Regions from separate parts of the Prochlorococcus sp. MIT 1307 genome, predicted to be linked through region 2. Evidence: predicted binding sites of a transcription regulator. Region 2 holds the regulator's gene; each other region holds the start of a gene.

Region 1 (5,527 bases), 350 kb from region 2:
AAACAAAACACTACGAGCTAATGCTGGCTGTGGAATTGTTGCTGATTCTGACCCAATTGACGAATCTCAGGAGCTTAAATGGAAATTAATGCCCCTATTAGAGGCATTACAATGAACCATAACCTAAATAACAACATCGCCTGGATCAACGGTGTATGGGGCAATGCAAGCGAACTGGCCATTCCAATCTGTGACCGAGGCTTAACCCTCGGAGATGGAATTTTTGAAACCCTTTTAATTTACAAAGGCAAAGTTCAATTGCTTACCAATCACCTCAATCGCTGGAAGCGTAGTGCATCAATATTAAGGATGGCATCACCTCCTTCAGAAGAGTGGTTGAGACCTCTGATTGATGAGGCAATACAACGACTATCGTTGAACAACAGAAATGGTGTACTACGACTTAATTGGACTAGAGGGGACAATTATTCTCGAAATATCAAAATATCTACAGATAAAAACGAAGCGTCAAGTCATCGTTTTTGGCTCGAAATCAATGATGGCGAACCACAGTTCGAATGCATATCGACGATTATTAGTCGTAATGAGATGCGTAATGCCAATAGTCAAATCAGTAGATGCAAAACATTTGCTTATGGTCAAGCAATCCAAGCAAAATCAGAAGCAAATATTGCGGGTTATGACGATGCTTTATTACTCAGTAATAGCGGCGAGATATCTTGTGGGACAACATCTAATCTTTTAGTCAAGCGTAACAATCAATGGCTAACACCACCCTTAAAAAGTGGGTGTTTAGCGGGAGTTATGAGGCAACAAGGTTTAGATGCTGGAATAATCAAAGAAGAGACAATTAATGCACAACCTTTTCCAAAAGATGAATGGCTACTAATTAATAGTCTTAGCTGTAGAGCTATTAAAAAATTAAATAATCAATATCTAACTATGAATGCTAATCCAAAAGCATTTTGGCTATCTTTATTAGAGATCAAGCTTTTGTGATCAAGCCAATCAAAATGTTATTGGCATCGTGACATTAGCTGGTTGGGGAGCAGATGTTGCCACTTGAAAATCTATATATGGACCAATCATCACAATCGAAGGGGAAGCAAATTCCAGTCTTTTTACTTCTCCAACAAGATCATGCAATGGAGCTTTTAAACATCTCTGTCCAATCACTGTGCCCTGCTGAATAACGGCTGATGTTGTGGATGGATTCAATCCACCTGCGATCAATTCATCAACGATGTATTGAAGATTATGTAGACCCATATAAATAACCAGTCCATCACTCGCCAAAGCAAGGGCCCGCCAATTTACAAAAGGCCGAATTTTATCAATGCCCTCATGTCCCGTAACAAAAGTGACAGAAGAACCCGCGCGTCTATGAGTAACAGGAATTCCTGCATATGCAGGCACCGCAATTCCAGCCGTAACACCAGGAACAACTTCTACAGGGACTCCATGAGATTCTAAATAAGCTGCTTCTTCTGCTCCCCTTCCAAATAAAAAAGGATCCCCACCCTTAAGACGAACTACACAAGAATAGGTGCGAGCCATTTCACGGAGAACAGAATTAATTTTCGACTGAGGGATGGAATGATGGCCTCGTCGCTTCCCAACAAAATATAGTTGACAAGACTTTGAAACCAATTCAAGTAATTCCTGAGGCACTAAAGAGTCGTAAACAAGAGCATCACATTGCCCTAACAAACGTTGCGCCTTAACTGTCAACAAGTCAGGGTCACCAGGGCCTCCCCCCACGAGATACACAGTTCCATATTTATCCTCAGTCATAGAAGCAGTTTCAACAGTTCTTTGAATCCAAGGCAAATTGAATAAATGCCCAGGAAATATCATATTTCTCGCAGTGTGCACAAAGCATGTCAGTAGAAAAAGATCAATGCAAAGAAAAGGTGAGAAAGCCCAAATTTTTTAGCAAAAGTAGTTAGTGAAAAAGCGATTAGCTTATACCCAATGGACCAGTTCATTCGGCATTGCTGAAAATTGCAATTGCAGCTCCTGTCTTACTAAAGCTTGAACCATGGAAAACCATACTGACCATGCGCCAAGACAGGGAATCCATTTGAAACCAATTTCCATCTATTTAAAACCTCTAGGTATCCAAGGAAATGGTTCTACACACATAACTGCATAACAAAACAATTCGCAGCCAATCTCAATGGACCAAAAGGAGGATAATCGGCCTTCGTAATGATCATTTTCAAAACAATTAAAATGTCAATAAGTCCTTTTTTGTAGAGGTCATATGAATCTTCAGATTTTTTGATTCACACATCAAATCAAAGATTCGTAGCAACTACTACTACAACGGCAATAGGAACTGAAGAACGATTTCCTAAAAACATCATCCCAAAGTGTTTGAACGCAAAGAGGAATTTAAAACCTTTCTCCGCAAAATTGGTAGTGGAGAACATACGAGTCGTGGGTTGAGCCGTGAAGAGTCTGCAGAGGCTCTAAAAATAATTCTTCAGGGGCAGGCCACTCCTGCTCAAATCGGAGCATTCATGATTGCGCATCGTATTCGACGACCGGAAGCACAAGAACTCGCTGGAATGATAGATGCCTACTCAGAATTAGGACCAAAACTAACGTCAAAGGAAAAACAGACTCGGCCCATATGCTTTGGCATGCCTTTCGATGGACGCAACCGAACAGTACCCATCTATCCCTTAACAACACTAGTGCTTTTAAGTGCAAAACAACCAGTCGTATTACAGGGTGGAAAGCGTATGCCTATCAAATTTGGACTCACTACAGCTGAACTATTTGAAGTGCTGGGCCTTCAATTAACAGGACTATCAATTCAAGAATTACAAACTTGCTTTGATGAAAATGGACTGGCACTAATTCATCAACCAGATCACTTCCCTTTAGCAGATAGTCTCATTGATTATCGAGAAGAGCTTGGCAAACGACCTCCATTAGCAAGCATGGAGCTCATATGGACCGCTCACAAAGGAGAACATTTACTTGTAAGTGGATTTGTTCATCCTCCCACCGAAGCAAGAGCCTACAAAGCTCTTGCGCTTATTGGAGAAAAAGATCTCATTTCAATTAAAGGCCTTGAAGGTGGAATAGATCTTCCAATAAGTCGTGCATGCATAACAGGGCGTATCACACACAATCAATTCAAACGAACAATCCTTCATGCAAATGATCACGATTGTTCTGGTCAAGATATTGAATGGAGCAATCTAGATGAATGGCGCAAGTTAGCCATACAAGCACTTGAAAATAAAGGCCCTTTCCAAACAGCAGTTCATTGGAATGCAGGGGTCTACTTATGGTTGGCAGGCCAAGCAAAAAGTCTTGAAGCAGGACTAAATAAGGCAGATATCATTATGAGAAAAGGATTAGCAAAACAAACTCTCGAAGAATTAATTTCATGGAGAAAAAAAATCAACGTATTGAGAAAGGCCGAGAAATAGCCCTTAATTCAAAGCTTTTTTTTCATACGATACCGATCAAAACTCACCCCACCTATCTCTAGAGCTTCAGGAGATATGAGTTTCCAGCCACGTCGTAATAACAATGGATAACTCAAAAAACTTGCTTCAGTTAGTAATTCAGTTTGACCTTCTTCCCTAGCTTCTAATTCCAATCGATCTAACAAAGCATTTGCATGACCTCTGCGAGCAGATCGACCACGACAGTAGAGTAGTGCCAACCGGTTTAAAGGATATCTCACAGCAAATGCTTCCAGTTGCTGTTGCTCAACACTAACCCAACCTCTTCCTTCCTCCAGTGATCTATCCAGAAAACCTGGCAACCAAGCCAAGCCAGACCAGGCCTGAATTTGCCTTTTTGTATAAAAACGATCCCCTTGAGATTCAATTGCATCTGAATACACTTCCCTAACAACTTCATGTTCAGAAGCTCGAAGTGGGTGCAATTCATACTTGATCAGCATCTGATTACAACCTCAGCACGTCAATTAACAAGCTGTGTGGGATGGTGAAATGAATCCAGAAACTTACATCTGTGCACTTGCCCAAGGTTCCTACTCTTCTTAGTGCTTTCATAACACTATTAAATGACAGGCTAGGAGAAACAATCGTCTTTCCCTTGCTTCCATTTCTGTTGGAACGATTTACTACTAATGGAAGCACACTTGGCCTTTTAGCAGGAACTTACGCGATTTCGCAATTCGCAGTAGCACCTTTAATAGGTGCTCTGAGTGATCGCTTTGGTAGAAAACCAGTAATTATCACTTGCGTATCCGGTTCGGTAATAGGACTGTTTCTATTTGCGGTAACAGTCAGCCTCAACTGGAATAATTTCTTACCAATTTGGGGGACTGGCCTACCGCTATTACTCCTTTTTATTGCAAGAGTCATCGATGGAGCTAGTGGAGGAACTGCAGCTACTGCTACGGCCGTCTTGGCGGACATCTCCACGCCCGAAAACCGTGCAAAAACTTTCGGTCTCATAGGTGTTGCCTTTGGCCTGGGATTCGTACTTGGACCTGGTCTAGGCACAGCTCTCGCAAGATTTAGTGTCACGCTGCCTGTTTGGGCAGCAACACTATTTGCCCTAATAAACTTGTTTTTAGTCATATGGATACTGCCCGAAACCCTTCCTAAAAAGGCACGTAACTCCTTCATACGCAAAAGAGAACTCAATCCATTTACTCAACTCCGTCTTGTCTTCATCAACCCCTTATCAAGACGACTATGTGTAGCATTCTTTGTTTTTTTCATGGCCTTCAATGGCTTCACAGCTGTTTTAGTCCTTTATCTCAAAGAGGCCTTTAGTTGGACGCCTCAACAATCCAGCCAAGCTTTTGTCATAGTTGGGGTTGTCGCAATGGTCGTGCAAGGAGGATTGATTGGCCCACTGGTGAAGCGTTTCGGAGAATGGCGTCTCACATTGACAGGGATAGGATTCGTTATTGCAGGCTGCATTCTTTTAACTCTTGCTAACACAGAAAATTCAATTCCAATGGTTTTCAACGCTGTCGGCGTTTTAGCGATTGGAACTGGCTTAGTCACACCTTGTTTACGCGCACTAATATCAAGACGATTAAATGCAACAGGTCAAGGAGCTGTGCTTGGGAGTCTTCAAGGGCTACAAAGTTTGGGTACTTTTCTAGGTGCAAGTGCAGCAGGTATTTGCTATGACCTTTTAGGGCAAAGAAGTCCGTTCTATGGCACAACTTGTCTTTTAATAATTGTGATTGCTTTGGTCTCAGGTAATGCATTACCTAGAAACAAAAAGCAACCAATATCTAATTAAAAGATCGCACCCACACACTTCTTAGTGCATGCTAAATAACTTTCTAAGCACCCCTAATACGAAAACACATGTTAATCAATGACTAAAAATATCAAAAAACAAACCACTTACATCAATCGAGAATTGAGCTGGATCGAATTCAACAAAAGAGTTCTTGCACAAGCGCTTGATGAACGAACACCGCTACTAGAGCAAGCAAAATTTAGTGCGATCTTCAGTAACAACCTCGATGAATTTTTTATGGTTCGTGTAGCCTCTCTAAAAACACAAGTAGAAGCTGGCATAACCAAAAAAAGCGAAGATGGAAAAA
Region 2 (5,527 bases):
TAGGAAGAACTCTTGGTAAAACACTAAAAGGTCTTCAAACAGCCTCAACAGAGTTCGAAAAAGAAATACAACAGGCAATGTCAGAGAATGAATCTATCGAGGAAGTTTCCAAGGATGAAATTGCAAACACAAAAGATTCGACCGAACAAAAATAATCACAACTATGAGGTAACAAATTCTCTTAAAAGCTGAAATTTTATGTCCGGAGATTTCCGGTTATTGGTAGGTCTAGGAAATCCGGGTTCCCAATACACCTCAACAAGGCATAACATTGGATTTTGGGTTTTAGAGGAACTTGCAACAAAGAAGCAAGTGAAGTTTCGTCATGCAAAAAAACTTCATGGCAATCTCTCTGAGGTTGAATTTGGCAAAACTGCAACCCGTGTACTTATGCCAACTACATATATGAATGAGAGTGGCAGATCTATTCGGGCTGCATTGGATTGGTTTGATATTGAAGTAAGCCAGCTTTTAGTACTAGTCGATGATATGGACCTACCCTTAGGTCGTATAAGAATTAGGGCTCAAGGCAGTTCTGGTGGCCATAATGGCCTTCGAAGCATCATTCAACACTTAGGTACTGAAAATTTTTGCAGAATAAAAATAGGTATTGGTTCTCCAGCTGCTAAACAAGAAGAGCGCAAGGAAAAGACAATCCCACATGTTCTAGGTACATTCTCATCAAAAGAAGTGCCAATAGTTAATGAAGTAATTCAAGAAGTTCTTGAAGGATTGGACTTGATTCAAGCTCTTGGTCTAGAGCATGGAACCAATCGCCTTAATTCTTATAGACCCAAACAGTGATAGCCAAAATGAGTCAACTACCAGTTACCAAAGCTCACTTACGGATATATCGTCAAAGTTTTATTGATCAATGTCTTGATGGAGAAGTTTCAGCAGGAGGTTTTGAATGGCAATTCACATGGACTTTCAACAAAGGAGAGCTAATACTTGAACCTTCCTTGGGAAGAGCCCTGATTCAAGATGCTCTAATGCGATTTCTTATAAAAGCAGACTACAAACTAGAAGCTGGTGGGGACTATATCTTTACCGTTCGAGCGAAATTTTGAAATTTGGTGGGCCTGTCCAATTCAACTTCTTGCTCAAATGATCTTCTAATAGCACCAATGCAGCCACTGCATCCAAAGGATTCGTTGGTAAGAGCAAACCTCTTGGCAACCAACGCAACCAAATACCTGGCGGCCAAAGTTCCCAATAGCGCTCTCGAGCACGCAAAGTAGTACCCCTTTCCTCAACAATCTCAATAGGAGCAAGACCTTTCAACCTCACTTCCCAATATTTGCTGGTAGTGCCATTGCCTAGAACAATGCCATCTATAGGCCCCTGAGCTCTCCACTCAAGAATGCAATCAATCACCGCATTACTATCTATTACTCTCCCATCTAAAACAAGATCTGCTTCAAGATCAGCGAGTAATAGTCCACACTTTTTGTTGCCTGGGTCAATAGCAATAAAGCTTCTCATAATTTATATTTTGAAATCTTCCCTTGTACTTTTTCCCTGACTTGTAAAGAGATTGCCACGGGATCAGCAGTCTGACTAGTACGCAAAGAAATTGCTTCCAACTCAACAAAACCTTCTTTCCTCTTTAGCAATTCCTTAGCCATTTTATTAACTTCACTGGAATTAAATTGAATTACTGAGCTCAAAGAACCTCTTCTCTTAATCTCAGCAGATGTTGATTCAAACAACAATTGAATCTGTTTAGCTAAAGATTCGTTATTCATCTGACTTAATTCAATAGCTGTGCTAATTATTACCTCTCCCTCATTAACAATATTTATATTGGGCCTTACTTCAGGAAAAACATAGACTGCTTTTTCACCCAACAAAACATTACCTGCAGAGCGAATATTAACTGCCCATGAGCCTTTTTTACTTATTATCTCTTCTAGTCTTTTAATGTCTCCTCTTAATGCTAGAACTATTCTCCTTGAAGGCCTTTGTCCAGGCATAACTCTTCGATAGGCTTCATAATTTGCTCTTTGCAGTAAAAGATCAACTTCTTTTTTTGCATTCATTGATTGATCCAATTGAATTGTTGCAGTGGCTAAAGGTTGACCGCTACTAATAACAACATCGCCCCTACGCAAAGCGTACAAATTCTTCCCCAATTTTTTCAGATCCTTCTCTCCTGATTTAATTTTTGCTTGTATAGCCTCTAACTCAAATAACCCAACACGTAGTTGCCTACTTACTAGAAGCATCAAGCCAAGAGAAATAGCGCTAATGAGGCTGCCAGTAAGAACTGTTATTAAAACTGCTGTCCTACGTGGCCTGAGATTAAAGAAGCTAAGGCGGGCTTTCCCAATCCGACTTCCAAGCAAATCCCCCAAAGTTGCGAGGATGCCACCGAGAAATAACAAAGCAATGATCAGGAGCCAACCAGACACAGAAAAAAGTGAATTTAGTAATGAGCCTTTGTATTACCATCCTGAAACAACGCGTGACTCAACTAAATCGTTTAGCAAGTGCTATTGGATCAAGGATCGATATTTTCTTCCTCTCAATCTGTAGCAAGCCGGAGTTCCGCAAGTCACCTAACAATCGTGTAATTGTTACTCTCGTAGAACCAATTGCTTCAGCAATTGCTTGATGTGAAAGCTTTAAATCTATTGTGATTCCCTTTTGTCCTGGGACTCCAAAATCTCTACAAAGGACAAGAAGGAAGCTCACCAAGCGCGATGACATATCACGATGAGTCAGGGTTTCAATCATAGTTTCGGTCTGTAAAATCCTTGTAGATAACCCTTGCAGTAGTAAAAGCCCAACACTTGCATCACCTTCTATAGCATGCAGAACTGAAGCTGCTGGAGCTGTCACCATTTCTACTCTTGTAAAAGCGACAGCATGATAAAAACGATCCGAACGTTGGCCCGTAATCAAAGAAAGAACTCCAAATAAACTGTTCTCCCTTAGCAAAGCCACTGTAATTTCTTCACCAGATTCATAAACTCTCGATAATCGAACAGCGCCTCGACGTATTAAATAAACTCTTTCAGCTGGGTCTCCAGGAAAAAAAATAGTTTTCGATCGCTCTATCAACTCAGTATTCGCTCCATCAAGACCTCTCATGACATCAAGCAAGGTTCCACTAACAGGCCCCGGCCCATTAATCAGATTTGTTGTTTTTGGTGAGTCTGGTTGTGGTGCATAGCGGCTAAAGCCGCGAATAGCGCCGGCCATTTCGGCGAAGCAGATTGCAGGACGCTAAGGAGAGCGCTTCAAATAACTTGTAGCAATAATGACGTTTTTGAATCTTACTTTTATAAAACTGAAAGTTGAACCGCAAGAAGTTGCTTAATACCTGGCTCAGCAATATCGAGCAAATTATTGAGCTCTGCTCTTGAAAAAGGCTTACCTTCAGCAGTGCCCTGAAGCTCAAGCAAACGGCCATCAGCGTCCATGACAACATTCATATCAACATCCGCTGATGAATCTTCATTGTAATCAAGGTCAAGCAAACAAGTCCCATCCTTTAAACCCACAGAGACTGCCGCGACTTGGCCTGCAATGGGATCATTAATTAAAATGCCTTTCTTTAAAAGCCTTAAACAAGCCAATTTGAGTGCGATCCAGGATCCAGTGATAGAAGCTGTCCTAGTACCCGCATCAGCTTGAATCACATCACAATCAATCAAGAAAGTTTTTTCTCCAAGCACTTCCATATTCAGCACTGCTCTAAGACTTCTCCCAATAAGCCTCTGAATCTCCTGAGTTCGACCTGAAAGCTTCATTAACTCACGATTTTGTCTAGTAGGAGTAGAAGCAGGCAATAACCGATACTCAGCACTAAGCCAGCCTTTCCCGCTCCCTTCCAACCAGGAAGGCACACCTTCCCTCATGGACACACTGCAAAGGACACTTGTGTGACCTGTCTTGATAATCAAGGAACTAAGAGCAAATCCCATCGGGTCCAGGGTTACCTGGCAATGCCTTAATTCATCTGAAAAACGGCCCGTTGCTCTCATCTCAGGAACAGAACTCATGATTTCGAAAAACAAATATACAGATTGCTTTAAGCCTTAAAGAATTTCTAGCAATACACTATAGATAGTGTCAAAAAAGTTGTTTATTGAATTCTCACCGCTAGATTCATGGAATAGAGGTTTGGGGCCTGAAGTTTTTATGATCTCAAGAATTAGCCCTGAGTATCTTCCTAAACAAAGCCGAGCAATTGAAACTAGAGCAGGCCTGCATCCTGTTTCTACTCCTGGCAAGCGAGCACATCTCCATTTAGTTACTTCAGAAGGTCAACTGCAAGTACACACCGCACCCTTTAGAGGAAGTTTCTCAGGCGTCCTTAGCGAGGCACTAAGAGCCGCAGGATTAGGAAGTCGAGTAATTGTGGCGCAATTCTTAAAAGGAGGAGTCTCCCAAGGCCCCGAAGGAGCTGTTCAACTATGTGGACGACTGAAATGGCTAAGACCTTCCATCTCCTGCTGTCTAGTTGAGAACGCAAAAGAAAAGTCTTGCATCGAAAACAAATCAAATGAAAGAAATGCCGTTAGAGAAATATGGCAGGTTTGCAAAGAGAACATTCTTGAAGGAATCATCGATCAACTTGTTTTAGACGAAGTGGGCCTAGCCATTGCCCTTGGCTATCTCAAAGAAGATGATTTGATCACCACTCTTGAGCAACGTCCAGACGCTATGGATGTGATCCTTACAGGTCCTGCTATCCCACCAAGAATAATGTCCATGGCTGATCAAGTCACAGAATTACGCTCAGGACACTAATGCTAAAAAACGATCGCTGGATAACCAAACAAGCCAAAGAGGGAATGCTTGAACCCTTTCAAGAATCACTAGTACGACATCTTCAACCAGAGTCCAACAAAAATCCTGTACTTAGTTTCGGATGTTCGTCCTATGGATACGACCTGAGACTTTCCTCTGAAGAATTTCTTATTTTTCGACATGTTCCAGGAACAATAATGAATCCCAAAAGATTTAATCCAGAAAACCTAGAGTCAACTGCCCTCCACCAGGATAAAGATGGAGATTATTTTATACTTCCAGGCCATTCCTATGGACTAGGTGTAGCGCTTGAGAAAATGAAAGTTCCCCCCAATATTACCGTCATATGCCTAGGTAAAAGTACATATGCAAGGCTGGGAATAATAGTAAATACAACACCAGCCGAAGCCAGTTGGGAAGGTCATTTAACACTTGAATTCAGTAATAGTTCTGGTGCTGACTGCCGCATTTATGCCAATGAAGGCATATGCCAATTACTCTTTTTTGAAGGTGATCCTTGTGAAACGACTTATAGTGATCGCAAAGGTAAATACCAGCATCAACCTGAGCGCGTTACGCTCGCAAAGATTTAATCATGAATATTGTTGAACTGGTTGCAACAACTCCAGATGCAGAGAAAACAATGGCATATGTTGCAAGAGTAAGTAATCCTAAAAATCAAGATAATCAAGACTTCACAAAGTTAATTCAATATTGTATAAACCATGAACACTGGAGTGTATTTGAACAAGCATATATGACTTTA
Region 3 (5,527 bases), 670 kb from region 2:
CAAACTAATTGAAAGTAAAATTGCTACAAGAAATGTGCCTAAGAAATTACCTATCCAGACCCAACCCCAATTTCTAAATGTGGCTTTCCAGGAGGACTTACCCGCCCAAGTTGCCATAGGTAATAGAGCAAAATTTCCAGTAACTAGCTCCATACCAAAAAGCACGATGCTTGCAAAGCCAAACGGGAAAATAACTGAGCCGAGGAAAGGCATCCCAGATTGAATACCTACAGTTATTGCCAGACATGTAGCTAAGCCAAGTATTGCCCCAGAGTAAAAACCTCTTACTAGTAAGTTTTTTGTACTTACAGTAGATTTTTTTCCACCCGCTGCAATCATTCCATCGACTAATTCATTAGGAAGGACATAATCCATTTGTGAGGTGTTTGCATCCATGTTTGGGAAAATGATTGTGTTGGAGATGTTTTTAATTGCTTGATTTATCTGCTAATGCGATTCATTAGCCTTGAAAAAGGATCTTTACTTCCGCCTTGACGATTAATGAGTGGACGGTCATTGCCAAATTCACTTAGCCAATTGACAATGCGACTAAAGAAATCAGTTGAATTGGATTTAAATTGCATGGAGAAGTTAACAAAGATAGTGGTGTTGGTAAAAGCAGCTTATGGAGAATGACTGCTTTTACCTAACTGACGAATCCAATCAATAATCTGCTTTAAAACAATAAATTTCTCAGAGGAATTCTTTGTCTTTGGAATTGCAGAGTAATTTTCAATCAATAATTTTTTTAATAGATTCTTTAATTCAGCAGTAGGCACTGATTTATGTTTTAACTCTCCTATCTTTTGATTTGGACCTTGCTCTCCTCCAATTGATATGTCATAAGCCTCAATCATCTTCCCATCAGCATTTCTAGCTTTTGTTCCGGTTAGGCCTATTGCTCCCATATAGGCTTGACCACAACTATTTGGACAGCCTGTCCAGTGAATCTTTAGCTCTTCAGGTAAATCAATTTCTGAGTCAAGCTCTTTAGATATCTTTAGAGCCTGATCTTTAGTATTTGTCAAAGCAAAACTGCAGTAGGTATTACCTGTACATGAGACAGTCCCTGCCGCTATTGTTTTTGGGCTGAGAGGAAATTTCTTTAATAGACGATCAGCTTTAAAACTATCAATTTGCTTGTCTGGGATATTAATTATGATTACGTTTTGATCTTCAGTAAGACGAACTTCACTGCTCCCATATGTTGCACTTATACAGGCTAAATCTTGAATTTCTTCTGCTGAAAGCCTACCTACTGGAATATGTATGCCTGCATAGTGAAGTCCTAACTGCTTTTGAGGGTGAATCCCAAAGAAAGAACGTGGTTTTTGTGAAAAAATAGAACCAGGGTCTGGAATAAGTCTTCCAAATTTTTCTTGAACATGATTCCTAAAATTTTCTACTCCCACTTTATTTAAATAGAATCTAAATCGTCCTTGAGGTCGTTTATAACGTTCTCCACCATCGCGCCAACTAGATATAACTACTCCTGTGAAATCACAGATTTCATGTGGTTTAACCCATACATTAAGAGGAATAGCGTAGTCATTTAATTGAGAAGACAGAATCCCTCCAACCCAAACACTAAAACCAAGTTCTCCTTCTTTTAAAACTGGGTGGAAAATAATGTCATTATGCAAAAGAAAGTTGTCATGTGAACCTGCTACTGCAGTGTTCCATTTCCTTGGCAAATTAGAGAATTCAGAATTTCCTTCTCCATTCTTAGTTAAGTAATTTTCCAACTTCAATGTATATGGCCTGGTATCTATAATTTCTTTTGGATCGATTCCTGCTAATGGATTACCTGTGACATTTCTTGGGTTATCAAATCCTGATTGGATGGTTTCTATATCAGCATCTTTTAGACGTCTAAGAATTTCAGGTAGGTCACTAATAAGAATTCCACGGAGTTGGAGGTTTTGCCTTGTAGTGATATCGCAACTTCCATCTTCTGCATAACGAGCAACAATAGATGCAATTACATTTAATTGATGTGCATTTAGTATTCCATTAGTTACTCGTAAACGGAGCATAAATTTTCCTGGTGTTTTAGGCCGCCAGAACATTCCATACCATTTCAAGCGAAGCTCTAAGTCGGTTTTGTCCATTTTCTCCCAACCAATCTTGGCAAATTCTTCTATTTGACTACCTAATAAAAGCCCATCCTTTATAGCTTTATTCTTTTCTATTTTATTTAATTTCTTCCCTTCTAAATACGGTTTCATGGTTTAGATGTTTAATGCTGTTGATTTATAGGTGAAAAAAAGAGAATAATGAATTTGGGGATGCTTCGGCTTTATAAGTTTCGTGAGACCAGAGTTATATTCATAGCAAAGTATTGAAATACATCTCCTATTAATACATTTAGGAGATCACTCTCTCTGTATCAGATTAAACAAAAATGGAAATTTATTGAATTTAAAATTTAGTAAATTTAGATACAGAATTATTACAGCCAAGATGAAGCTAGATAGATTGACCCATCTAAAATTATTGCTAATCTGCTATGTCCAGAGTAGGTTAGAAGATTATTCTATGTATATTTAGATACAAAAAAACGTCATTTAGTTCTTTTATCTCTCTTGAGGATCTAAACCGGAAGACTAATATTGACGACCTACTTCCCCAAGCCAGCGTGTTGAACCTTCTAATAGCATTTTCCAAACTTTCTTCATTGCAGCAATGTCCCTATCTAGTCCATTATTACAATTACCGGAGCGCCTTAAATCATTTATTTGCGTAGAAGGTCTTGTTGTTAATTTTGGTCTATAGAGGCGGTTAACCATTTAAAGCCCTTTACTTGAAAATAAATTCATAACCATTACAACAGAGATCTATACTATTCATATGTTGCAGTTGCTACAAAAATAATATTCAAACCAAGCATCCCTTTCTTGAATAAGATAACCTCTTAATTAAAAAGTTAGATTTAGATGATTGATTTGTGGTTGCAATTATTTTATTTGGAGGGATCCACTATAATTATTCTTTGGAGAAATAATCTAAATCAGCATCTAACATGCTCTGATTATCTTGGTTTGAACAGCATCTATACATAAGGTTGATAATACGTTTTGGATCAATTTTAAAAGCTGCAACCTCATCCCATAGTTTGCGACTAAGCTCATCATTGGCGAGATTAAATTGTGCATTAATAAGATCCCTTGCTAACGAGAAGATTTTTTTGTTAGCATCAGGTCTATAAGGCTTGTTAGTAGACCCTTTAGACAAGTATTTGTTGCCACGATAGATTAAATCATTTTGAACCTTAGATATTAATTGTCTTTTTTGAATGTAAATGCTCCGCCTGTACTTTAATTGGACAGACTTTTTAGACACAATTTCTTTGTTTTGGGTATATTTGTTACCACGATAAAGAAGCTTTTCCATTGTTTAGAGATTGAAGTTGGCCAAAGAAAATTTCTTTCTGTTGATTAACAGGGTCTTTGAGAAACGAGCCTGAATGCGCTTTGGCCATATGTCCTCTTTATTGATAGCTACTAAGGACTAGAGATGTAGTTCATAAGGGCACAAAAAATAGCTTTTTGTCTTTTCTCCCTGAAGCATTATTGTTCGACATCAATGCTTTCATAGTAGGGACGATCTACGTAGTCAGCATCTGAGCAGTACATATCTCCGTAGATCTCCTTTAGTAATTCATAGGCATCGTCGTAGTTGTCGAAGCCCTGAGAGGTAATGGGATCCTCTTCTCCGGCGTCTGAATTGATCAGGTATCTCATTCCAGCTTTAATCTTTCCCCGTGTGGATCTGTCCGAAGAGCTTCTCTATACGTAGTTGAATTGCATACATCTAAGTTTTGTCAAAGAAAGACTTTCGCCTTTGCTGTTTTTGATGGTGATAGCAGCTCATAAAGCTGTAAAACCATTTCAATGTGCTGAGGCCGCTAGGCCACATATTCCAATTCCGTTCTGCCCCAATAAAGAAATCAAGCAGGATAAGCCAAGCTAATGAATAAAAGAAAAAAGATCAATCAATGCCGTAGGGGTTTATACCCACAGTTCCTTCATGTTTCCTTTATATTTAAAGGGTTATTTTTAACTACTCTCATGACTCCTGAAGCAGAAAAATTTAATGGCTGGGCTGCAATGATCGGCTTTGTAGCAGCACTTGGTTCTTATGCAACAACTGGACAGATGATTCCAGGTATTTTTTAAATGGAATTCAATCCATTCAAGCCTTATCTGCAAAGTATTAAAAAATTTCTTACTAGATAAAGCTGAAGTAGGTATCAAAATTGATCCTTGACGGTCTGGTCAAGGGTCTTTTTTTTGTGTTCAATGAAAGCTAAGTGCTAACTCTAGGGTGCGAATTCTGTTGGCATGAATAGCTTTGAGAGGGAGGATTCTCGACATCTATTCTTAGCCTGTTTGCTAGTTTAAGAAGTGATGCTTTGCACCATTTCTTGCGTTCGTTTTGGTGACCATTAATGCTCTTTTCCCTTGAGCATCCTTTGGCAGTTACGCTGAGACTTTCTATTTCTTCTTATTCAGAGTTCACGCATATTTCGGACATATCTATCATCGGATGTAACTTTAGGCACAAGAAAACCCGCCAAAGGCGGGCTCTTGGAGATCATGAGCAAGTGTTGCCTTGTTTCCACTGCTCGGAGAATCTCATCTCCTCACTTCAGGTATTTTTACCTAATTAGTTAATTTTGGCAAGCCCTCTAGCTCATAAAAAAAGGCCCTTGCGAAACGCGCCGGACCTGGGTGATGGGGAACCTGTTTTCTAAGAGAGATTGAGCTCAAAATCAACCCCCACAAGTAGTGTTTTTTCTGATCGGTTGTATAAGTCACACTATAAATAGCGTGTATCTACCGATGACAAATCGCTTGACAGTGACTAGTGTCATCCAAGTGGCCGGGTGATGGGGATCAAACGGTCTTATGAAGCCTCTTCTGATCAAGAGGCTTTTTTATTGTGTGATGACTTTTCCTAATGCAGGTGCAACCACCCTGCAGAAATATTGAATTCACTTAATTCAGAACAAACTAGGTTCTAACTAGAGCTTTCGTTCTGGTTACCCAAGTATTTGGCCTTATTTTCAAATCTTCTAAATTAGCGCTGTCGAAAGCAGCAGCATTATTGGCTTTTGACGCCCAAGGATCAACTTCTTAAATATGCTTCTAGGCTATGCCTCCATCGACATGGCTGCCACCCTGCATCGATTTCTGCGATATGGGCCCTTAGGCAGTTGGCAGCAAAGTTACTGATAAAAGGGTTTGAATATGTCTAGGTCTTCATGGCTTAAAGATTGCATGCTGGCGAGAAAGAGTAGAGATAAAAGATCATGGGTAATAAGCTCATAGAAGCTAAGGGCTTCCTTATCTTCTCGTTAGAATTTCCCAGCATAGATTCCTAGAGATTGTGCAGATTCATTGTTATTAATGGCTTTTAACTGTTCATTAGCCATTAGTTAATTTCGCTTATTTGCTTGGTATAACTAGTGTTTAAAGGATTAGAGTGAAATCAGAGTAACTACAGTTCTAAATAAAAAGTATCA

Evidence for each region. The regulator NtcA, encoded in region 2, controls nitrogen genes in cyanobacteria. The targets are predictions, from matches to a motif close to GTANCNNNNGNTAC.
Region 1: a site for NtcA is predicted at 2,272-2,285, ahead of SOI82_RS06940 (anthranilate phosphoribosyltransferase family protein). Genes of this name have one in related genera too.
Region 3: a site for NtcA is predicted at 2,432-2,445, ahead of SOI82_RS08575 (ferredoxin--nitrite reductase). Genes of this name have one in related genera too.

What each region holds. Positions count from the first base shown of each region.
Region 1 is NZ_CP139301.1:1,359,579-1,365,105, reverse strand. It holds gene SOI82_RS06955 (anthranilate synthase component I family protein) at 1-115, shown strand, start outside; gene SOI82_RS06950 (aminotransferase class IV) at 112-960, shown strand; gene cobA (uroporphyrinogen-III C-methyltransferase) at 970-1,755, opposite strand; gene SOI82_RS06940 (anthranilate phosphoribosyltransferase family protein) at 2,337-3,410, shown strand; gene SOI82_RS06935 (GNAT family N-acetyltransferase) at 3,419-3,892, opposite strand; gene SOI82_RS06930 (MFS transporter) at 3,964-5,217, shown strand; gene ppk1 (polyphosphate kinase 1) at 5,296-5,527, shown strand, end outside.
Region 2 is NZ_CP139301.1:1,012,285-1,017,811, forward strand. It holds gene SOI82_RS05265 (TatA/E family twin arginine-targeting protein translocase) at 1-155, shown strand, start outside; gene pth (aminoacyl-tRNA hydrolase) at 199-804, shown strand; gene SOI82_RS05275 (DUF3146 family protein) at 813-1,070, shown strand; gene SOI82_RS05280 (resolvase) at 1,048-1,485, opposite strand; gene SOI82_RS05285 (DUF3084 domain-containing protein) at 1,482-2,414, opposite strand; gene ntcA (global nitrogen regulator NtcA) at 2,473-3,207, opposite strand; gene rph (ribonuclease PH) at 3,288-4,010, opposite strand; gene SOI82_RS05300 (cob(I)yrinic acid a,c-diamide adenosyltransferase) at 4,150-4,761, shown strand; gene dcd (dCTP deaminase) at 4,761-5,354, shown strand; gene thyX (FAD-dependent thymidylate synthase) at 5,357-5,527, shown strand, end outside.
Region 3 is NZ_CP139301.1:1,677,950-1,683,476, forward strand. It holds gene SOI82_RS08570 (formate/nitrite transporter family protein) at 1-375, opposite strand, end outside; gene SOI82_RS08575 (ferredoxin--nitrite reductase) at 624-2,228, opposite strand; gene SOI82_RS08580 (hypothetical protein) at 2,607-2,789, opposite strand; gene SOI82_RS08585 (DUF4278 domain-containing protein) at 2,986-3,393, opposite strand; gene SOI82_RS08590 (hypothetical protein) at 3,570-3,743, opposite strand; gene SOI82_RS08595 (high light inducible protein) at 4,071-4,178, shown strand.